2 regions of the Exiguobacterium sp. s143 genome follow, and region 2 is predicted to be linked to the other one. Evidence: a T-box and tRNA genes for the amino acid it is inferred to sense, from the RefSeq annotation. Region 2 holds a T-box; the other holds one or more tRNA genes.
The links. The T-box of region 2 lies ahead of leuS (leucine--tRNA ligase). A T-box ahead of a tRNA ligase gene usually reads a tRNA of that ligase, here a tRNA-Leu.
Positions count from the first base shown of each region.

Region 1: it has a tRNA-Leu gene. The T-box ahead of leuS (leucine--tRNA ligase) is inferred to sense a tRNA for this amino acid. The anticodon was not compared.

Region 1 is NZ_JACSMX010000001.1:473,107-483,798, forward strand. Features, by position in the region: gene KNQ03_RS02785 (Rrf2 family transcriptional regulator) at 1-177, opposite strand, end outside; gene KNQ03_RS02790 (glycerophosphodiester phosphodiesterase) at 395-1,291, opposite strand; gene odhB (2-oxoglutarate dehydrogenase complex dihydrolipoyllysine-residue succinyltransferase) at 1,444-2,700, opposite strand; gene KNQ03_RS02800 (2-oxoglutarate dehydrogenase E1 component) at 2,736-5,576, opposite strand; gene KNQ03_RS02805 (amino acid ABC transporter ATP-binding protein) at 5,889-6,617, opposite strand; gene KNQ03_RS02810 (amino acid ABC transporter permease) at 6,614-7,258, opposite strand; gene KNQ03_RS02815 (transporter substrate-binding domain-containing protein) at 7,290-8,057, opposite strand; tRNA gene KNQ03_RS02820 (tRNA-Leu) at 8,260-8,343, opposite strand; gene KNQ03_RS02825 (alpha/beta hydrolase) at 8,386-9,318, opposite strand; gene KNQ03_RS02830 (hypothetical protein) at 9,340-9,681, opposite strand; gene KNQ03_RS02835 (S66 family peptidase) at 9,697-10,692, opposite strand, start outside.
Region 2 is NZ_JACSMX010000001.1:1,045,914-1,056,605, forward strand. Features, by position in the region: gene pepV (dipeptidase PepV) at 1-773, opposite strand, end outside; gene KNQ03_RS05625 (DeoR family transcriptional regulator) at 1,095-1,313, shown strand; gene KNQ03_RS05630 (SDR family oxidoreductase) at 1,422-2,054, shown strand; gene KNQ03_RS05635 (pseudouridine synthase) at 2,127-2,846, opposite strand; gene KNQ03_RS05640 (putative polysaccharide biosynthesis protein) at 2,833-4,497, opposite strand; gene KNQ03_RS05645 (BaiN/RdsA family NAD(P)/FAD-dependent oxidoreductase) at 4,690-5,961, shown strand; gene KNQ03_RS05650 (hypothetical protein) at 6,021-6,998, opposite strand; gene leuS (leucine--tRNA ligase) at 7,130-9,535, opposite strand; T-box leader at 9,582-9,804, opposite strand; gene KNQ03_RS05660 (HAD family hydrolase) at 9,843-10,487, opposite strand; gene KNQ03_RS05665 (peptidoglycan bridge formation glycyltransferase FemA/FemB family protein) at 10,582-10,692, opposite strand, start outside.

The DNA of each region.
Region 1 (10,692 bases), 570 kb from region 2:
GCCTCTTGTTGATTCGACATAGCCAAGTTTCGCTAATTGTTGTGTCACCTTCATTAAATGGTTGGATGAGATGCCATAATGATTGGCAATCTGCGGCATTGGTGTGATGACATCCCGGTGCACCCCAAGATACATCAACACACGTAGTCCATAATCCGTATACTGTGTAATTCTCACGATCCTCACTCCATTCCTTCCCAAAACTGCACTGTTATCGTACCATGAAATACGAAACTGACTACATTGTTTTGTCTCATGATTCGAAATTCTGATAAACCTCTATAGGGTTTACGTATGGAATGAAATATTGGATTTAAAATACGAGTTTTAAAAACAAAAAAACTATTCCTCCTTTCCTGTTCGAAAGAAGAAATAGTGCTATTTCCTTTTTACCTTATTTTTTGTACAGTCCTGTCACGACATCATTAAAACGGTCGGCATAGTTCGTAAAGACACCTGTAACACCATAATCAAGCATACGTAACATATCTGCTTTTTCATTCACAGTATACGGGTGAAGTAACAAATCATGTGCGCGAATCGCTGCGACGTTCTCACGTGTCAATGCTTTGAAGGAAGGACCGACACCGACCGCATACTGACGGATTGCGGTTAATCGATCATCCGTCAAAGCCTTGACTTCATTTGCTTCCATCAATTGAACCAGTGGAACGTTCGGGTCGATGGCTCTGACTTTTTGAAGACTCGCTTCACTAAACGACTGAATCAAGACTTGTCCTGATTTGACCTTGTTACTCGACAATCCGTTCTGCTTTAGTACGTCGAGCAATTTCTGTTCCATTCCCGGGTACACTTCCGGTGATTTCGTCTCGATGTAGTAATTCGCATGTTTCCCATACTTACTCAAGACTTCTTGAAGCGTCGGTACTTTCAGACCGACATATGATTTTTTCGCAAGGGTCGGGTTCGCTTCATTAAACCAGCTACCGACATCAAGTTTCTTGATTTCAGCAAGCGTTTTATCTTTGACGGCACCCGTTCCGTTCGTCGTCCGATCAACCGTTTCATCGTGCATCGCAATCAATTGACCGTCTTTTGTCATCTGTAAATCAATTTCGATGTAATCTGCTTTGAATGTCTTATGTCCCATTTCATAAGCTGGCATCGTATGCTCTGGCGCGTATCCTGAAGCTCCACGGTGAGCAACATTGATGATTCGATTTGGATCGAGTAACGATTTTCCTTTTGAATGTGCGCTGACATCTTTTGTCGGAAGACCCGTGCTTAATACGGCTCCTGCTACCATCGTCAATCCAAATTGTTTCAACATAATCAATTCCCCCTTGAAATATTCTTACAACACTTATCCTAAATCGTATGTATGAAGCTGATATAGAGATGATGTAAATGTCGTTTCGTGTTTTGATGACAAAGTGATATCAACAAAAAAAAGACCCGCATCTAAAACGGGTCTTTTTATGATTACGCTTCGAAAATCAAAGACTCTGGATCTTCAAGGAGATCTTTAATGTGCTTCAAGAACGTAACGGCTTCTTTTCCATCAACGATTCGGTGATCATAAGAGAGTGCGACATACATCATCGGACGGTTTTCCATGCGTTCAGCATCAATCGCTACAGGACGTAAGTTGATTGCGTGCATTCCGAGAATCGCGACTTGTGGACCGTTTAAAATCGGTGTCGACATGAGTGAACCGAACGTACCACCATTCGTGATCGTGAACGTACCACCCGTCAAATCAGATAGACCGAGTTTATTATCACGCGCCTTGACCGCTAGTTGAATGATGTCTTTTTCAATCTCAGCGAAGTTCTTCTTATCCGCATCACGAACGACCGGAACGACGAGACCGTCTGGTGCTGAAACGGCAATACCGATATCATAGAATTTTTTGAGGACGATTTCATCGCCTTGAATCTCAGCATTCAAATATGGCATCTTTTTAAGTGCTGCGACTGCTGCTTTCGTAAAGAATGACATGAAGCCGAGCTTGACTTCGTTTTCCTTCACGAATTTCTCTTGGCGACGTTTACGCAGTGCCATGACCGCTGACATATCGATCTCATTGAATGTCGTCAACATCGCTGCCGTTTGTTGAACTTCAACGAGTCGGTTCGCGATTGTCTTACGACGGCGTGACATCTTGATTCGCTCTTCCGGTTTCCCAGGAGTGGCTGCAGGTGCTGGTGCCGGTGTAGCAGGTTTCGTAGGAGCCGGTTTTGCTTGCTCACGTGGTGCTACTTCAAACGTCGCGACGTCTTGCACGCGAATCCGACCGAGCGGATCTTGCGTTGCCACTTGTGCTAAATCAATTCCTTTTTCACGAGCCAGTTTACGGGCAGCAGGTGAAGCAATCGGACGATCCGCAACAGATGTACTTTCAGTCGCTGCTGCAGCCACCGGTTGTTCCGTTTTTTCTTCTACTTTTGGTGTCTCTTTTGGCGTTTCTTGTACTGTTTCTGCCGCAGCCGGTTTTGGAGCCTCGCCACCAGCAGAGATGACAGCAATCGTTTCCCCGACGCGAACTGTATCTCCTTCAGCAGCCATCACTTCCGTCAACGTACCCGCTTCATCTGACGGTACTTCGATGTTGACTTTATCTGTCTCGAGTTCAACGATGGCTTCCCCTTTTTCTACGTGATCACCTGGTTGTTTTAACCAAGACGCCACCGTTCCTTCTGTAATTGATTCGGCAAGTTCTGGTACTTTGATTTCCATCGTATTCTCCCCCTATGACTCGATTCTATCTTAAGTTATGATGTGTGATTTGATACGTGTGATGGTGCTGTTGGAGTAGAAGCAGTCGCTGTGAGTGCATCATTAATGATACGTGCCTGCTCTACTTTATGACCTGACGGGTCACCTTCTGCTGTACTCGAACGACGACGACGACCGATGTAACGGACGGTTTGGATGCCGTTCGGTGCAACTGTCTCAAGTCGAGGTTCCATGAAGGACCAAGCCCCCATGTTTTTCGGTTCTTCTTGTACCCAGACCATCTCTTCGACGGCTTCATAGCGCGCGATGACTTCTTTTAAGGCTTTTGCCGGGAATGGATACAACTCCTCGACCCGGACGATTTGTAGCCAATTGAGATTCTCATCTGATTTCGAAACGGCTTCAGCTAGGTCGATTGCCATCTTACCAGAACAGAACACAAGACGTTTAACACGATCTGGCGCTTCTCCGAGCCCTGACTGTTCGATGACACGTTGGAAACTACCTTCCGTCAACTCAGAGACATCCGATGTTGCAAGCGGATGACGCAAGAGACTCTTCGGCGTCATGACGACGAGCGGTCGGACTTCCTCTTTTCCGAGAATCGCTGCTTGTCGGCGCAATAAGTGGAAGTACTGGGCAGCACTCGATACGTTCGCGACTGTCCAGTTTTTCTCACCCGATAACGTCAAGAAGCGTTCTAAACGACCACTCGAGTGTTCTGGTCCTTGCCCTTCATAACCATGCGGAAGCAACATGACGAGACCTGACGTTTGTCCCCATTTCGCGCGGCTAGCTGAGATGAACTGGTCGAAGATGACTTGTCCTGAGTTCGCAAAGTCCCCATATTGCGCTTCCCATAATACGAGAGTTTCCGGAGCGAAGACGTTATAACCGTATTCAAAACCAAGTACACCTGCTTCAGACAACGGACTGTTGTAGACCGAGAATGATGCAGTTGCCGTTGATAAGGCATGGAGTGGCGAGAAGCCTTCTCCTGTTTTCACATCATGAAGATTAATGTTCCGTTGTGCGAACGTTCCTCGTTCAGAATCTTGACCGCTCAAGCGGATTGGTGTTCCATCTGAGAGAATCGAAGCGAACGCCAATGTTTCGGCATGTCCCCAGTCAATTCCGTTCTTTGTCGAGAACGCATCCGTCCGGCGCTTCAGGACCTTCTCAAGTTTATGGAACACCTGGAAGCCATCCGGCCACTGTAATAATTCTTCGTTGTACGCTGTTAGTGTTTCGATCGAGACCCCTGTCTCGATTGTCGGTACGCCTTTAAAGACGACGTCCGGCATGACCCCACCATACTCTTTCTCGACGTTCGGTACTTTTTCACGAGCCGCTTTCATTTGATCATTGATCGACGTTTCAATCGATTGAATTTCGTCAGCTGTCGCATCCCCGTTCGCGACAAGCGTTTTCCCGTACAAGACACGAATTGGATCATGTTTATGAATCAAATCGTATAAGACCGGGTTCGTATTCATCGGTTCATCCATTTCGTTATGACCAAAACGACGATATCCTATTAAATCAATCATGACATCCTTCTTAAACGTTGCCCGGTACTCGCTCGCGAGCAAAGCGACTGCGAGACAGCTTTCCGGCTCATCCGCGTTGACGTGGAAGACTGGGATCTCGTATCCTTTGGCAAGATCACTCGAGTAACGCGTCGAACGGGAGTCCGTCGGCTCCGTCGTGAAGCCGATCGTGTTGTTCGCGATGATATGAATCGTTCCGCCGGTGTTATATCCTTTGAGATTCGCTAAATTCAATGTTTCAGCCACAATTCCTTGACCTGGGAACGCTGCATCCCCATGAATGAGGATCGCAGCTGCTGCTGCTTGCTCTTGACGTGGTGCCCCTTTTTGTGAGCGATCATCTTGAGCCGCACGTGTGAAGCCTTCGACGACTGGGTCGACGAACTCAAGGTGCGACGGATTGTTCGCAAGCGTCATCCGCACGTTACGTGTCTCTTGCTCGAGTTTTCGGTTTAAACCGAGGTGATACTTCACGTCGCCCGTCCAACCGTACGTGATCCCGATCGATCCTTCAGATGGTACGAGGTCGTGGTTCGGTGCATGCTGGAACTCAGCAAAGATCATTTCATATGGCTTCCCAAGTACGTGCGCCAAAACGTTCAACCGTCCACGGTGTGCCATTCCGATATTAATCGTCTCCGACCCGTTCGAGATGAGGTGTCCGACGATCGTGTCGAGCAATGGCACCATCGCGTCAAGTCCTTCAATCGAGAAGCGTTTTTGACCGACATATGTTTTGTGCAAGTATTTTTCGAAGAGGTCCGTTTCAGCTAAGCGTTTGAACAACTGTTTCTTTTGTTCAGCGTCTAGCGTCGCCGTCAAAGCACCTTGCTCGATTTTCTGTCGGAGCCATTTCTTTTCATCGAGATCGTCGACATGCTGGAACTCAACTGCGGCTGCTCCCGTGTACTGCGCTTTTAAATGTTCGATGCCTTCAAACGCGTCCTGTACACCAGTTGGTGGTTCAGGACAGACGAGTGAGACTGGCATTTTTCGAAGATCTGCCTCTGTCAATCCGTACTGACTCAATTCGAATAATCCTGTTTCTCGCGGATGGTCCTTCAGCGGATAGATATCCGCCGCAAGATGTCCTTTTGCACGAATTTGTTCCGCTAAACGATTCGCCGCAAGATATTTTTCGAAATCTCCTGTCTCGACTTGCATCGGTACGACTGGTTCCGTCACGGGTGCACCATGCTCTTCAAAATAAGCACGTGTCTCCTCATCAACGGATGTCTTGTCTTCTAAAAAACGCTCGTACAATTCAATGATGTAGCCAAGGTTTGGTCCATAGAATGCTTGTTGATCTTGCTCGTGGCCTGCCATGTACGGTTCCCCCCGTTTCTATATTTCTCCCCACACATCCAGTGGATACTCGATGTGTTTCCAGCCCTCTACCTGTTAGCGCTTTCAAAAGGAATTGCATGAATAAAACGCTGAACGTCATGAGAAGGAATGATCGTGTCATTCTTCCATGAAAGTGCCTTCGTTACTATATTACTACTCTTTTCCTGTGTGTGCATTTCGAATTCCCAAATTCTCACGCTTAAATGTATAAGTTTTTCTTATGAGCGCTTAGACAGTTATTTATGATTCGTCAAAAGACCGGCGTATCCGCATTTAGATACGCCGGTTCCATCATAAGACTTTACTAAGGAACGATTGCGTCCGTTCGTGTTGTGGAGAATCAAACAATGCTTGTGGCACGTTCTCTTCGACGATATAGCCACCATCCATGAATAAGACGCGATCTCCGACCTCTCGAGCAAATCCCATCTCATGGGTCACGACGACCATCGTCATGCCTTCAAGGGCAAGCTGTTTCATGACGGCAAGCACGTCACCGACCATTTCCGGGTCAAGCGCTGACGTTGGCTCATCAAATAACATGATTTTCGGATTCATTGCAAGCGCGCGGGCAATCGCGACCCGCTGTTTTTGCCCCCCAGATAATTCACCTGGATAATTATCCGCTTTTTCACGTAATCCGACTTTATCGAGTAATTCAAGTGCCCGCTGTTTCGCCTGTTCTTTATCCGATTTACGCACTTTGATCGGTGCAAGCGTGACGTTTTCTAGCACGGTCTTATGCGGGAAGAGATTAAAATGTTGAAAGACCATCCCGACTTCTTCCCGGACCTTGTTGATATCGACCTTTGGACTCGTAATATCGAAATCATCGACGATGACCGTGCCACCTGTAATCTCTTCCAATCGATTCAAACAGCGTAAAAACGTACTTTTCCCAGATCCCGACGGACCGATGACACAAACGACTTCTTTTTCGGCAATCGAGACGTTGATGTCTTTTAAGACTTCATTCGAACCGAATGATTTCTTTAGATTCTTTACTTCTATGATACTCATCGTAATGTAAACCTCCGTTCCAAGAACTTCGCCACTAAGGACAAGAGATAAATGATGACGAAGTACATCAATCCGACGACGGACCAGACGATGAATGGTTCAAACGTCGTTGACTGCTGCACTTGACCTTGTTGTGTCAAGTCAGCGATTCCGATAATCGACAACAACGATGTATCTTTTAAGCTGATGATCGATTGGTTCGTAATCGTTGGTAACATCCGTCGGAATGCTTGCGGTAAGATGATCTGTACCATCGTTTGACGCCCTGTCATCCCGAGTGAACGCGCAGCTTCTGTTTGTCCTTTATCAATCGACTGGATACCAGCTCGAATGATCTCCGCAAAATAAGCACCGGCATTGATTGCGACCGTCAGTATCCCTGCATACATCCGGTCCATCGATAACCATTCGAGCGAATTGAGTCCAAAATAGATGAAGAATAACTGAACGATGAAGGGCGTTCCGCGAATGACATCAATATAGACAATTGCGATCCCGTTTAAGATTTTTGATGGTGATAACCGCATCAATGCGACGACTAAGCCAATCAGAAAGCCGACGATGACCGCGATGATGAAAATATACAATGTGACTTGAAGCCCTTCCAAGAAAAATGGAAATGCGGTTTTGACCACTTCCATTGGCTATCCCACTCCCTTATCGCCTTGCGACTTATTTCAGATACGTGTCAACGATTTTATCGTATTCACCGTTTTCTTTCAGATTCGCAAGTCCTTTGTTGATTTTCTTCATCAGATCCTCGTTCTCACCTTTTAAGACAGCGATTCCGTAGTTGTCCCCGTTGAGACGGTCTCCGACAAGTTTTAATCCAAGGTTTTGTTGTTTGTTTGCATATGAGATGACAGGATAATCTTCAATCAAAGCAGCAGCGTTACCGTTCTTCACTTCTTGGAACATCGCTGGACTGTCATTGAACTGTGTGACCGTGAATCCCAGTTTGTCTGCGTTATCCGTTGCATATTTCGCACCCGTCGTTCCCTTTTTGACGGCTACTTTTTTCCCTTTTAAATCGTTGACGGATTTAATACCATTCTCATCTTCTTTGACGACTAGAATAAGACCAGCTTTGAAGTATGGATCCGAGAATGTGACGACTTTCTTCCGTTCTGGCGTAATACTCATACCAGCAATGGCAACGTCCAATTGATTTGCTTGAAGTGCCGGAATAATGCCGCTAAAGTCCATCGCTTCAAATTGAATCTTGAAGTTCTGATCCTTCGCGATTGCTTTCATGAGATCGATGTCGATTCCTTTGTACGTATCCCCGTCTTTATATTCGAATGGTGGATACGTGACGTCAATGCCGACCTTATAAGTCTTTTCTTCAGACGACTCTTCTTCTTTCGAACCGATGCTACATGCACCAAGTACGAGAACACAGCTCATCAAGAGCGCTAGCAAGATACTCCCTTTTTTCATGTTTGTTTCCCCTCTCCTATGTGTTAAAGATTGTCTACTTCACTTAGTACTTTCCCTGAAGAGTACCCTCTTTAAAACGTATTTTACCAGAAAAATTCTAAAAAGATAAATATTTCTGAATTTTTATTCGTTGTAATCGTTTTCTATTCAGCAACAAAAAAGAAGGCAACCCCTTGCTGGGATTGCCTCCTTCAATCATTTATGCCGCCGAGAGGACTTGAACCTCCACGGTGTTGCCACCACTAGATTCTGAGTCTAGCGCGTCTACCAGTTCCGCCACGACGACGTTGATTTATGATATTAATATAGCGGGTAACGAACTGAGTTGTCAATCATTTCGCAAGATGTTGCGAACGAACTTCTCGACGACATCATCATACAATGCCGGATCCTCAAAATAGGCCATCGCGTGAGCGGCATTTGGAATGACGACGAGCTCTTTTTCCGTTGGACAAGCTTCATACAGCTCATATACCATATCTGTCGGTACAAACGTATCCGCCCCACCATGGATGAACAAAATCGGTACCTGTGCTTTTTTGACTTGTTTCAACGCTGATGCTTCACGGAACGTATAACCTGCCTTTAGCTTCGTCAATACGCTCGTCATGCCTAAGAACGGAAAGTGTGGTAGTCGATACATCCGCTTCATCTGATACGCAAGGACAGCATTGACGGACGTATAGGCACAATCAGAAATGATTCCTTTGATTTGTGGTGGGAGTTGTTCGCCACTCGTCATCAATACGGTCGCCCCTCCCATCGACACCCCATGCAAGAACAGTTTCGCATCCTGTCCGATCCGTTCAATCAGATAGTTCGACCAACTGAGACAATCTTCCCGATCATGCCATCCGAATCCGATATAGTGACCGTCACTCATTCCGTGTCCACGATTATCGGGCATCATGACATGGAAACCCGCCTGATGGTACAGATAGGCGAATCCGGCTAAATCCGTTCCGACGCCTCCGTACCCATGCACAAGAATGACGATCCGATCTGACGGAACAGGTGACGGAAGAAAATGCCCGCGTAACGTTAAACCGTCTTTCGCTTCAATCTCGATCCGCTCAAGCGGTTGCTCCTTGATCCACGTCTGACCAGGTTGCATCAATCGGACCATCTCGTCACTTAAATCTCGATTATTCGATAAGAATGGCTTTGGATTCGTGGCGATTGCCATCTCATAAAAATAATAACTCGCTGCTACTAATCCGGATCCGATGACTCCGATTCCAATTTTTGTTCTGCGACGCATCTGCCCCACTCCTTCTTTCCGTTATAGCTCGATCTTCAGTTGAGCAGCATGGTCATCCTCTTCATCCTGCAAGACTTGTTGACGTAATCGTTGTTCTTGTTGCTGACGCCGGTAGGCAAATTCCTGGACAAGCTCTGTACCCGTGAATCCATCTTCTACGAGTTCGCTCAATAATTCCGTTTCTGTCTCGACGACCTCCCCCGGACGTCGCATGACGAGAACATCTCCGACTTGTGCAATCAGCAATTCATCTTCTAGACGAAGTGCATCGTAAAATGGTTCAGGTAACGTCATTCGACGTGTCTCAGGATTGATATGGACGCGTTTATAAACGCCTAATGCTTGAAACTTACGACGTGCCATTGCGTGCTCTCCTTTTTAGTTGAACGTCAGATCGATTCGTGAATCTTTCCCTTGAATACGAACCGTCCCCGTCGCTCCATTGATTAACGTCAACTGTGGCGGTTGATGACCGATGTCAAGATCATATAAGACTGGTAAGCCCGTCTCATCCGCGAGAGATTGATATACGTCTAGCCATGTCAGATCTTCTATAATCCTTGCAGACGTACGGCCAAATAAAAAGCCAGCCGCATGGTCGAACCACCCAGCATACGCCATTTGTCGCAGCGTCCGGTGTACCTCTGCAGAATTCGCTTCAGACACCTCAAAGTACCAGAGTATCGGTTCTCCGTTGATCTCTTCACGCTGGAAACGCTGCACATCTCCATACGGTGTCCCAATCAGATGGCGAATCGTCTCCAGACACCCACCAAGTAACCGTCCAGCCACTTCTGTTCGCTCATCAAGTGCTTTCCATTCCGTCGCTTCCGTTAGCTGAAATAACGAACCTGTTGGACGTTCTTCATCAGTCCACTCGGGTTGATAACGATCGGAAGCCCATTGTGTGACGGTTCCTCCAGTTGGCGTCGCGAGCACCCGTCGCCAGGCACTTGTCGTCTCGTCCCATTCTTCACTCCGAAGCTCCACGAAATTCGGACCATGTGCTGTCGCGATTCCCGTCTGAAGCGTCAGACTGAGCAATAACGTACTGATATCGGAATAGCCAAGCAACCATTTTGTTTGGTAAGTAGCTAGCGTCAACTCGGGTAAAAGATCAATGGCGCGTTCCCCACCAAATGGCGGGATGACGGCATCAATCGTCTCATCCGTCATCATGTGATTCAATTCCTCCGCCCGTTGTTTGACCGGTGTACTCTCAGCAAGTTGATGCGACCAAATCGTTTCGCCTAAACGGACGTTCATTTGCCGTGCTTGTACCTGTTCAACTGCTTGTTCGACCCATTCCTGTTGCTGTTCACGTAATCCGGAGGAGGGCGCCGTCACTCCGATCGTTTGACCTGTCCAACCTAA
Region 2 (10,692 bases):
TCCGTTTCTTGCTTGACTGTCCCCGTCAAACCTTGTTCTTCAAGATAAGCATGGAAATCCGTTTCAAGTGTTCCTACTTCGACGACACGAAGAAGCGCCTGGGCATGACCCGGTACCATGTTCGGACGTTCGCCACCTTCAAAACGAACGAGATGATAGCCTGTATCAGATGCTTGCGCTGGTTTCCCTTGAATCAATAACCCGTCATAGAGTCCTTTTTCCGCATTGATGATCGGGAAGTCGGCATCTGGTGCAAAACCGAGTGTTGGCATCTCTTCATGTTTGAAGTAATGATTGACACAACGCCATTCACTCTCCTCATCCCCTCCTGCAATCAGACGGATGCGTTTCGAGAGTGGTAAGCCAAGTTCTTTGACGATTTTCAAAGCATAATAAGCTGCCATCGTCGGTCCTTTATCATCGATTGCTCCACGCGCATACAGTTTTCCATCTACAAGCGTCGGATTGAACGGACCGTATGTCCAGTGATCGCCACCAGCTGGTACGACGTCTAAGTGACAAAGAATACCGAGTAACTCTTCTCCTTGACCATACTCCAAATGTCCTGCGTACCCATCGACATTTTTTGTCGTGAATCCATCGCGTTCCCCTGTCGCGAGCATCCAATCGAGTGCACGTTTGACTTCATGACCAAACGGCGCACCCTCTTCAATCGTGGATTCGTCGAGTACACTCGGAATCCGTAATAGTTCTTTTAAATCTTCTAATAAGTCCTCGCGACGTGCGAGTACTTCCTCTTTCCAATTCACCATCTGATTTCGCTCCTTCATTACTGGTTTTGGATTCGTTTCCTATACACCTTCCTAGTATAGCGAATATTCGTTCAGATACGAACATCCAAATTCTGTTTTCTTTTTTATTTATCGAAATGACGAACATTAATATGAAATAAAACCTAAATTATCGACTTTACAAACCATTTGAATATGTTTTTTATGCTAACGTTCGGTTAAATTACTTGCATTTTAATATCAAAACGTTATACTAAAGGCGAAACAACTGGATATTGCATTGTCTTTTGTCACCCGAAGCTTTAGAACACTATTCTATCCATTGGGGGAGTGGTTATACCAATGAAAGATTCTACAGACCGTATGTTGACCCGGATTAAATCGATTTATCTCTACATCCAAGAGAACGGAGCTACTACGACAGCAGAGTTGGTTGAAGAGTTTGGCATCACTTCAAGGACCGTCCAGCGGGATTTGAACGTGCTCGAATACAACAATCTCATTGTGAGCCCTCGACGCGGTACATGGACGTCGAGTAAGAAACAAAAGCAAGCGGGTTGATCCACTGTTTCACTATGTATATCTTTCGATGACGCGATTCTTCGCGTCTTTTTTTGTTATCTTTTTTAAAACGTGGGGTATAGCTATTGGGAGAAGGAGATGATAAGCATGAATATTTTAATCATTGGAGCAAACGGAACGACGGGACGCAAAATGGTCGAATTGATCGCTAAACAAGGAGATCACCAAGCGATCGCTGTCGTACGGGAAGAAAATCAAATCAACGATTTGATTGCACTCGGTGCATCTGAAGTCAGACTTGGGGATTTGACGAAGGATGTCAGTGGCGTCGTCAGTAACGCGGACGTCGTCATCTTTGCAGCGGGTGCTGGTGGCGCATCGGACGAATTGACACGTGCCGTCGATCAGGAAGGTGCGATCAAAGTCATCGATGCAGCAAAAGCGAACGGAATCAATCGTTTCCTAATGCTCAGTTCAGTCGGTACAGAAGAACCGAAAGGCGAACTAAAAGTATATCTCGAATCGAAAGCAGCAGCAGATGCTCACCTAAAAGAAAGCGGACTTGATTATACGATCGTCCGTCCTGGTCCACTCAGCTACGATGACCCAGCAGGTACTGTTGAAACGAAAGAGCATTTCGATTCATACGAAGATCGTAAGGTGTCTCGTGACGATGTGGCAGCACTGTTCGTTCACTTGATTGATCATCCGACACAATCTCGTGTGTTCGAAGTACTCAGCGGTCCTTATCCGATCGCGGAAGCACTACGTAATCAATAATTAAACTCTACAACTAAACCCTACAACAAAAGGCGATGGAATGTATGTTCATTCCATCGCCTTTCGTTTTGCTTATTCAGGTTGCCAATCAAACAAGGATAATTCATCCGGTGTCAGTTCGCGGTAGTCCCCAAGTGCAAGTGCCGGATCAAGCTCCAAGCGACCAATCGAACGCCGTTTCAAGAATGTGACCTCTTTACCGAGGGCAAGCATCATCCGTTTGACTTGATGAAACTTCCCTTCCGTGATTGTCAATTCAAGCTTTGAGTCTGTTTCTGTCGTCGATAAGATAACGAGTTTTCCTGGCTTTGCCTGATAACCGTCTTCTAAGGTGACGCCTGCCGCAATTGCCTCGACGTCTTCTTGCGTCAACACACCTGTCACTTCCGCGTAATACGTTTTTTCGACGTGTTTCTTCGGAGACATCAAAGCATGATTGAACGCTCCATCGTTTGTCAGTAACAATAAGCCTTCAGTATCCTTATCAAGTCGTCCGACCGGAAACGGTTTGAAATACGTCACGTCTTCAAACAACAGATCAATGACGGTCTCATCTCGTTTATCCTCCGTCGCACTAATGACACCAGGTGGTTTATTCATCATTAAATAGATGTATTTTTGATACGTGACCGGTTCGCCGTACATCAGAACCTGTTGCGTCTCGACATCGACATGTTGTTTCGGATCACGAACGATCTCACCATCGACTTGAATTGCCCCTGCCTTGAGCAAAAGTTTTACTTCTTTTCGGGAGCCTGCCCCCATGTTGGATAATAGTTTATCTAGACGCATGACCTCGTCCTCGTTTCAATGAAATTTTACGTCCTAATACGACTTCTGCTAATCCACTCCAAATCGAGAGTCCAGCGAAAATCACGATTCCAACTGCCGCACCAATGATCAGGATCAACAGAGATGCCCATGTCGTCTCTGGTAAGAAGGACACCATTCCCCACTTCACGAGTGCAACACCTGCTCCCATCAATGCACTGATGATTAGAATCAAAGATGTCCGGCGCAAGACCGTACTGAATGGGAACTTCACCGTTTGTGTGATCCGGAAGAACATCAATCCCGTCGCAACGAGATAACCAATGATCGTCGCATAACCAGCACCCGTTCCATCACCCGTCAAATGAATCAACGGCGCATTCAAGAGATACTTCGCAAGTAATCCTGCGAGGGTCGCAATGATCGTGAAGTACTGACGGTTAATCCCTTGAAGGACAGCTGCCGTAACAGAATACAAGGCAAGGAACAATGCACTCGGCGCATAACTTAATAGATAGACCCAGGCCGCTTGATCTTTCGGGAAGAGCACATGGAACGTTTCTTCACTGAGGAGAATCATCCCGACGACTGCCGGAATCGTCACGAAAAAGACGAGTTGATAAATCTGTGAGATTTGAGCTCGTACTTTCCGCATATCCCCTTGCGTAAAGGATGCGGTCAACAGTGGAGTTGCCGATAATGACAATCCTGTTGCGACCGACACCGGAATCAAGACGATCTTATGACTATCCGCAATCAGATAGGCAGTCGCGTTTCCGGCCGCTTCGAGCGTGTAACCGATACTTTGTAATGCGGCATTCATCGTATTTTGGTCGATGACTTGGTAAAGGGGTGTCGAAAGACCGACCATGACGATTGGAATCGCATACGTCAATAATTCCTTATACAAATCCGTTAACGGGCGATCCGGCGAACTGACGGTTTGAGTAGCACGTAGTTCCTGCAAGCCGCTGGCACGTTTGCGGAAATAATAGATCAGAACCGCAACACTACCGATTGCACCAATGAAAGCGCTGAACGTTGCAATCGTTGCGGCAAATGCTGCACCTGAATCAAATAAATAAATCGCGATGCTGACTCCTGCAAGCAAAAAGATGATCCGGACGATTTGCTCCAAGATTTGCGAAATCGCTGTTGGTCCCATCGATTGATACCCTTGGAAGTAACCTCGGGTCATACTCATCGGGGGAATCAAGAGTAAAGCGAAACTCACGCCACGAATCGTCATCGTGACGGCATCAACGTATGCTGCTGAATCAACGTCACCACCTGGAATGGCCCGGTGTGCTAAATACGGTGCGAGAAAGAATAAAGCGAGGAAGGAAACAATCCCGGTCAAGGACATGATTTTCAGACCAGACCGATACAACCGTTCACTCGTATCATATTCTCCTAATGCATTGTATTTGGCGACGAATTTCGAGACGGCGACAGGAATCCCCGCTGTCGCGAGTCCGATCATGATCGCATAATAGTTATAGGCATAGGTATAGAACATGATGCCTGTCGCGCCGACCATGAACTGAAACGGAAAGAGATAAATCAAACCCAGTGCGCGGGAAATCAGTGACGCACCGGATAGGAGCATCGTTCCACGAACGAATCCTGAATTGCCGGAAGAAGTAGACTGCTTATTACTGACTGTGGACATGGTAACATCCCTCACGCTTTCTAATTTTTAAACTCGACACTCTGATCGTGACTGTCTCATTATACAAGTTCTCTCGTACACAATTGCAAATCATTATACCGCTGTCTATCTTGAATTGAAAGAGACGGTTTGTTTACAGTCGCAACTTCTGCTAAAGTGAAACAAGCAGAATTCTATGAATGAGGTGACCTTATGTACGATGTAATCGTAATCGGAGGCGGACCGAGCGGCTTGATGGCAACGCTCGCCTCTTTACAGGCTGGAGCCCGAACACTCCTGCTTGATAAAGGAAATAAATTAGGTCGGAAGCTTGCGATCTCCGGCGGCGGACGTTGCAACGTCACGAACCGAAAACCACTCGACGAACTCGTCCAGTCGATTCCAGGAAACGGACGTTTCCTTTATAGTGCCTTTTCTCAATTCAATAATGAATCGATCATCGAACTCTTCGAAGGGTTTGGTGTCGCCCTCAAAGAAGAGGACAATGGACGGATGTTTCCTGTCTCGGATAAAGCAGCAGATGTCGTCCGTGTGTTGATCGATCAAATCCGCGCGCATGGTGCCGAGATTCAAACAGACGCGCAGGTCGCTACGCTCGACTTCCATCCAGACGGTTCTTTTGCAGCTGTCATCTTAGAAAATGGCATGCGTCTTGAAGCAAAAAGTTGCATCGTTGCAGTCGGCGGACAATCCGTTCCGCACACGGGTTCGACAGGTGACGGCTATCCGTGGGCTGAAAAAGCAGGTCATACGATCACTGAGCTCTTCCCAACTGAAGTTCCGATCCTATTAGGTGATACGTTCATTCATGAAAAAACATTACAAGGGCTGTCGCTACGTGACGTTGCCTTAACGGTCCACGGTAAAAAGGACAAAGCAATCAAGACACATACGGGTGACTTACTCTTCACACACTTCGGTTTAAGCGGTCCGATTGCTTTACGCTGTAGCCAGTACACGATCAAGGAACGCAAACGTTCCAAGGAGACGATCGTCTATCTATCGATTGACCTCTTCCCAGACGAATCACTCGGTGCGTTAACGGAACGCTTCCAAGCCGCGCTTGCAGCCAATCCCAAGAAAACAGTGCGCAATGCCCTCCGTGGCTTCGTGCCGGAACGTCTGCTTGAACTTCTCTTTGCTCAAATCGGCTTTGGCGATGAAGTCTGCACACAAGTCAAGAAACAGGACTGGACGGACTTCTTGCAAAAATTAAAGCGATTCCCACTTAAAGCAACGGGAACGCTCGACTTTGATAAAGCTTTCGTCACGGGTGGTGGCGTCTCGATCAAAGAGATTGATCCAAAGACGATGATGTCGAAAAAAGCCGAGCGATTATTCTTTGCCGGGGAGATTCTTGATATCCATGGATATACAGGTGGTTACAACATCACAGCTGCATTCGTGACGGGTCATTGCGCCGGTAGTCACGCCGCAGAGATGGCACGTGATACTGTCTTTTAATATGAACAAGACCCGATTCTTCTGCTTAACAGAGGAATCGGGTCTTGTTGTGTCAGGATTTAATCAATCGGTGTAAACGATCGGCTTGAGAATTTATCCGTGACGACTAACGCGAACAACTCGTTATCCTGCACGAAAATCCCCTTCGAACCATATACTTTCGGACTGGCTGTCTCACCCGTGATCGTTTTGTCCTTTCGATCGATCGAATAGAGATAGAGCGCTTCTGAATCGAGTGTGTAGATCCGACCTTGCCGTTCAGCAAGACCAATCGGACGGAACTCGGACTCGAACGATTTCTTCGCATCACTTCGCATCCCACTCGCCGCTTCAATCTTCTCACGTTTGATGACTGACAGATAAGGCGGTTTCTGTTTTTTCTTCAATGCACGTTTTTTCTTTTCCGAGGCGTCAGGATCAATCTTGATCTTATCCTCTTTCATCGCGAAATAAGTCACCTCGACTCGTCCCAGTGCTCGAATATGATTAATCGTATAGAATTCTTTTTTCTTCGCATCATATCCAAGACCATGGAAACTATCCCGTATCGTTGTTCCTTGTACTTTTTCACGTTTTTCTTCGCTCCAGACACCGTCTTTTCGCGTAATCGTGACTAGAATCTGATTCGACGTCAATAGCGCGACGGTCTCCCCGTCAACGAGCGTCATACCGTCTAAACCAGCGAGCAACAACTTTCCTTCTTCTAACTGGAAAGATGCGTTGATGCGTTCTCCGGTTCCACTGATTTCAAAGAAACGATAATCGTCTGTGACGACGAGGTACGAACCAATGGAATCATCATATAACATATGTTGGACATTTTTGATTAATGGCTCTTCCGGGTTCGGAATAGCTGAAGGCGTTTTCGGTGGCACCTGTTTAACGGCTGCCTGATGCTTTGATTGCGTCTCGATTTTCGCGAACGTTTCTTGAATACGTGACAACGTCTCTGGCTTCGAGAAGACGAGCAGTACGCAAAGGATCAACCCCGAAACGACAGCAAAAATCGTTGTATAGACTATATAAGATCGTTTCATTGATGGTACTCGCCTTTCTTTCTCGGTTTCTGATTCAGTGTAGCAGAAGGTCGTTGAAAAAAAAAGCGGACTTGCGACGGAAATGAAGAAACCCCCTCCATTCGCATCAAACGAATGAAAGGGGCTATGGCTTAGTTTGCCACGATATTGATTAATTTTTTCGGTACGACGATGACTTTACGAACTGTTTTGTCGCCGATCCATTCTTGTGTCTTTTCATCAGCAAAGGCAAGTGCTTCGATTTCTTCTTTTGTCGCATCGACGTTGATTTTGATTTTAGAGCGAACCTTTCCGTTCACTTGAATGACGAATTCCATCGTATCGCTGACGAGTTTCGATTCATCGAATGTTGGCCATGCCGCATACGTCAATGTCTCTTCAAATCCAAGTTGTTCCCAGAGTTCCTCACCAAGGTGCGGCGCGACTGGTGTTAACAATTGAATGAATCCACGAAGGAAGTGACGCGGAAGAACCGACTGTTTATTTGCTTCGTTGACGAAGACCATGAGTTGCGAAATTCCGGTGTTGAACTGGATGTTCGCGAAGTCTTCCGTAACCTTCTTGACCGTCTGGTGGTACGTCCGCTCGAAGTCAGCATCGACTTCTGTGACGTCTTGAATGTCTGCTGTCCGTTCGAACAAGCGCCAGACACGATCAAGGAAACGACGGGCTCCATCAAGACCGTTCTCAGACCAGGCAACTGATGCGTCGAGTGGTCCCATGAACATTTCGTACAAGCGTAACGTATCCGCACCATGCGACTTGACGATTTCATCCGGGTTGATGACATTACCGCGTGATTTTGACATCTTCTCGTTGTTTTCTCCAAGAATCATCCCTTGGTTGTACAACTTCTGGAATGGTTCTTTTGTTGGTACGACGCCTGCATCATACAAGACTTTATGCCAGAAGCGCGCATACAACAAGTGGAGAACGGCGTGTTCCGCACCACCGATGTAAATATCGACTGGAAGCCAGTATTTTAATTTTTCTGGATCCGCGATCGCCTCTTCATTGTGCGGATCGATGAAACGGAGATAATACCAGCAGCTTCCGCCCCATTGTGGCATCGTATTCGTCTCGCGACGCCCTTTCATTCCTGTTTCAGGATCCGTATAATCCAACCAGTCTTCCGCAAGCGCAAGTGGTGATTCGCCTGTACCAGACGGTTTGATTTCCGGAATGATTGGAAGTTCAAGCGGTAATTCCTCTTGACTGAGCGTCTTCATCGAACCATCTTCCATATGAACGACTGGAATCGGCTCGCCCCAATACCGTTGACGACTGAACAACCAGTCGCGGAGACGATACGTGATTTTCTTACGTCCGACTTGATTCGTTTCGAGTTCAGCAATCATCGTCTCGATTGCTTCTTGTTTTCCAAGACCATCAAGCATATGCGAGTTGACGTGTTCGCCCTCTCCTGTATAGGCTGCTTCATCGACGTTTCCACCCGCGACGACTTCAACGATTGGCAAGTCGAATTGTTTCGCGAATTCATGATCGCGCTCATCGTGTCCTGGGACCGCCATGATTGCACCCGTTCCGTACGAAGCAAGGACATAATCAGCGATCCAGATTGGAAGACGATCACCTGAGATTGGATTGACGGCGAAAGCACCCGTGAAGACGCCTGTTTTTTCCTTCGCTAAATCCGTCCGCTCGAGGTCCGACTTCGTTTGGACCTGCGAAATGTACGTATCGACGGCTTCCTTGTGATCCGCTGTCGTGATGTCAGCTACGAATGGATGCTCCGGCGCAAGCACGAGGTACGTCGCACCGAAGATTGTGTCCGGGCGTGTCGTAAAGACCGTGACTTGTTTTTTGTGTCCATCAATCGTGAAATCGATCTCAGCACCTTCTGATTTCCCGATCCAGTTCCGTTGCATCTCTTTGACAGAATCCGGCCAATCGAGGTCATCGAGATCTTCAAGAAGACGATCCGCATATTCCGTGATTTTCAAGACCCATTGACGCATCGGGACACGCACGACCGGATGATTTCCGCGTTCAGATAATCCGTCGATGACTTCTTCATTCGCAAGAACGGTTCCGAGTGCTGGGCACCAGTTGACCGCGACTTCGTCCACGAACGCAAGTCCTTTTTCATACAACTTCGTAAAGATCCACTGTGTCCATTTGTAGTACTTCGGATCTGTCGTGTTGATTTCACGATCCCAGTCATAGGAGAATCCAAGTTCTTTCAACTGACGCTTGAACGTCTCGATGTTTTTCGCTGTGAATTCACGTGGGTCATTCCCTGTATCGAGGGCGTATTGTTCTGCTGGTAATCCGAACGCATCCCATCCCATCGGGTGCAAGACGTTGTATCCTTGCATCCGTTTCATCCGTGCGAGGATGTCGGTTGCTGTGTAGCCTTCCGGGTGACCGACGTGGAGACCGGCACCTGACGGATACGGGAACATATCAAGGGCATAAAACCCTTCTTTTTCTGGATCTTCTGTCGTGACGAAGGCGTTGTCTTGATCCCAACGCGCCTGCCATTTTGGTTCGATTTCGCGATGATTGTACGGCATGTCTTTTCCTCCTCTAATCTAAAAAAACCGGTCCTCCGCCCCTAGGAATAGGGACGAAAGACCGGTTTGGCTTCCGCGGTACCACCCACGTTGTCTGTCTATGACAGACCGCTTGATTCACGGATAACGGTGTGAAAGACCGGATTCGCTACTACGACTTCACGAATCGTGCTCCCTGACGAGTTCACGGTTGTTACCGACTGGTTCGCACCTTCCACCAGCTCTCTTGACGGCACCTTTCCCCTACTACTTCAGTTCCATGCAATTGACTATCTTTTCCTAGTGTAATCTGTTTCTTCCTCAAGCGTCAACGCTTCCGTAAAATTTCCTCGATTTCTGCATGCGATCGTGCTACATGATCCGCTTGTTCTAGACGTTGCATCGGCATCCGATCATCGAGAAGCGCAATCACTTCCATGCCTGCTGCTTTTGCGCCGATCATCCCGTTTGCAGCGTCTTCAATGACGAGACAATCTTCAGGCGCGTGCCCGATTCGTGATGCTGCAAGATGAAAAATCGCAGGATCAGGCTTTGAACGCACGACTTCTTCTCCACTGACGTAATGCGTGATTGGAAGCTCATAATGACGGATGACGCGTTCGATTTTTTGAAGCGAACTCGAGGAGGCAATCCCGATATCGTAACCAAGAGACGCCGCTTGCTCGATGACTTGTTTGACTCCCTCTTTTAAACCACATTCCTCCGGTTTTGCATGAATTTGAAACAACCGATGTTCTTCCTCAAGTAATGCACTCGCTGTTTCTGGAAGGTCGTGTTGCTCGACAAGTTCTTCCCACATCTCATCTCCTGTTTTTCCCATGAACGTCGCATACTGAACTGGATCGAGCGGAATCGATAACGTTTTGAACATTTGCTGATGGACCTCAAAGTAGCGGATTTCACTATCTAAGATGACCCCATCCATATCAAAAATAAGACCTCGTTTTTTCAAGACACATCCCCCTCAATTGATCTATCATGATTTCAGCATATCAAAAAAACGACTACACAATGTAGTCGTTTATCCTTCTTCATTTAGTTACTGTTTAACTTGTCGCCATTTGGACACTGGTTTGTCGGTAAGCCGGAAAATAATCCGAATCAGCATCTGACCCGTATCGTACACATAACTGATCGTATATGGCTGGTTGGAGGAT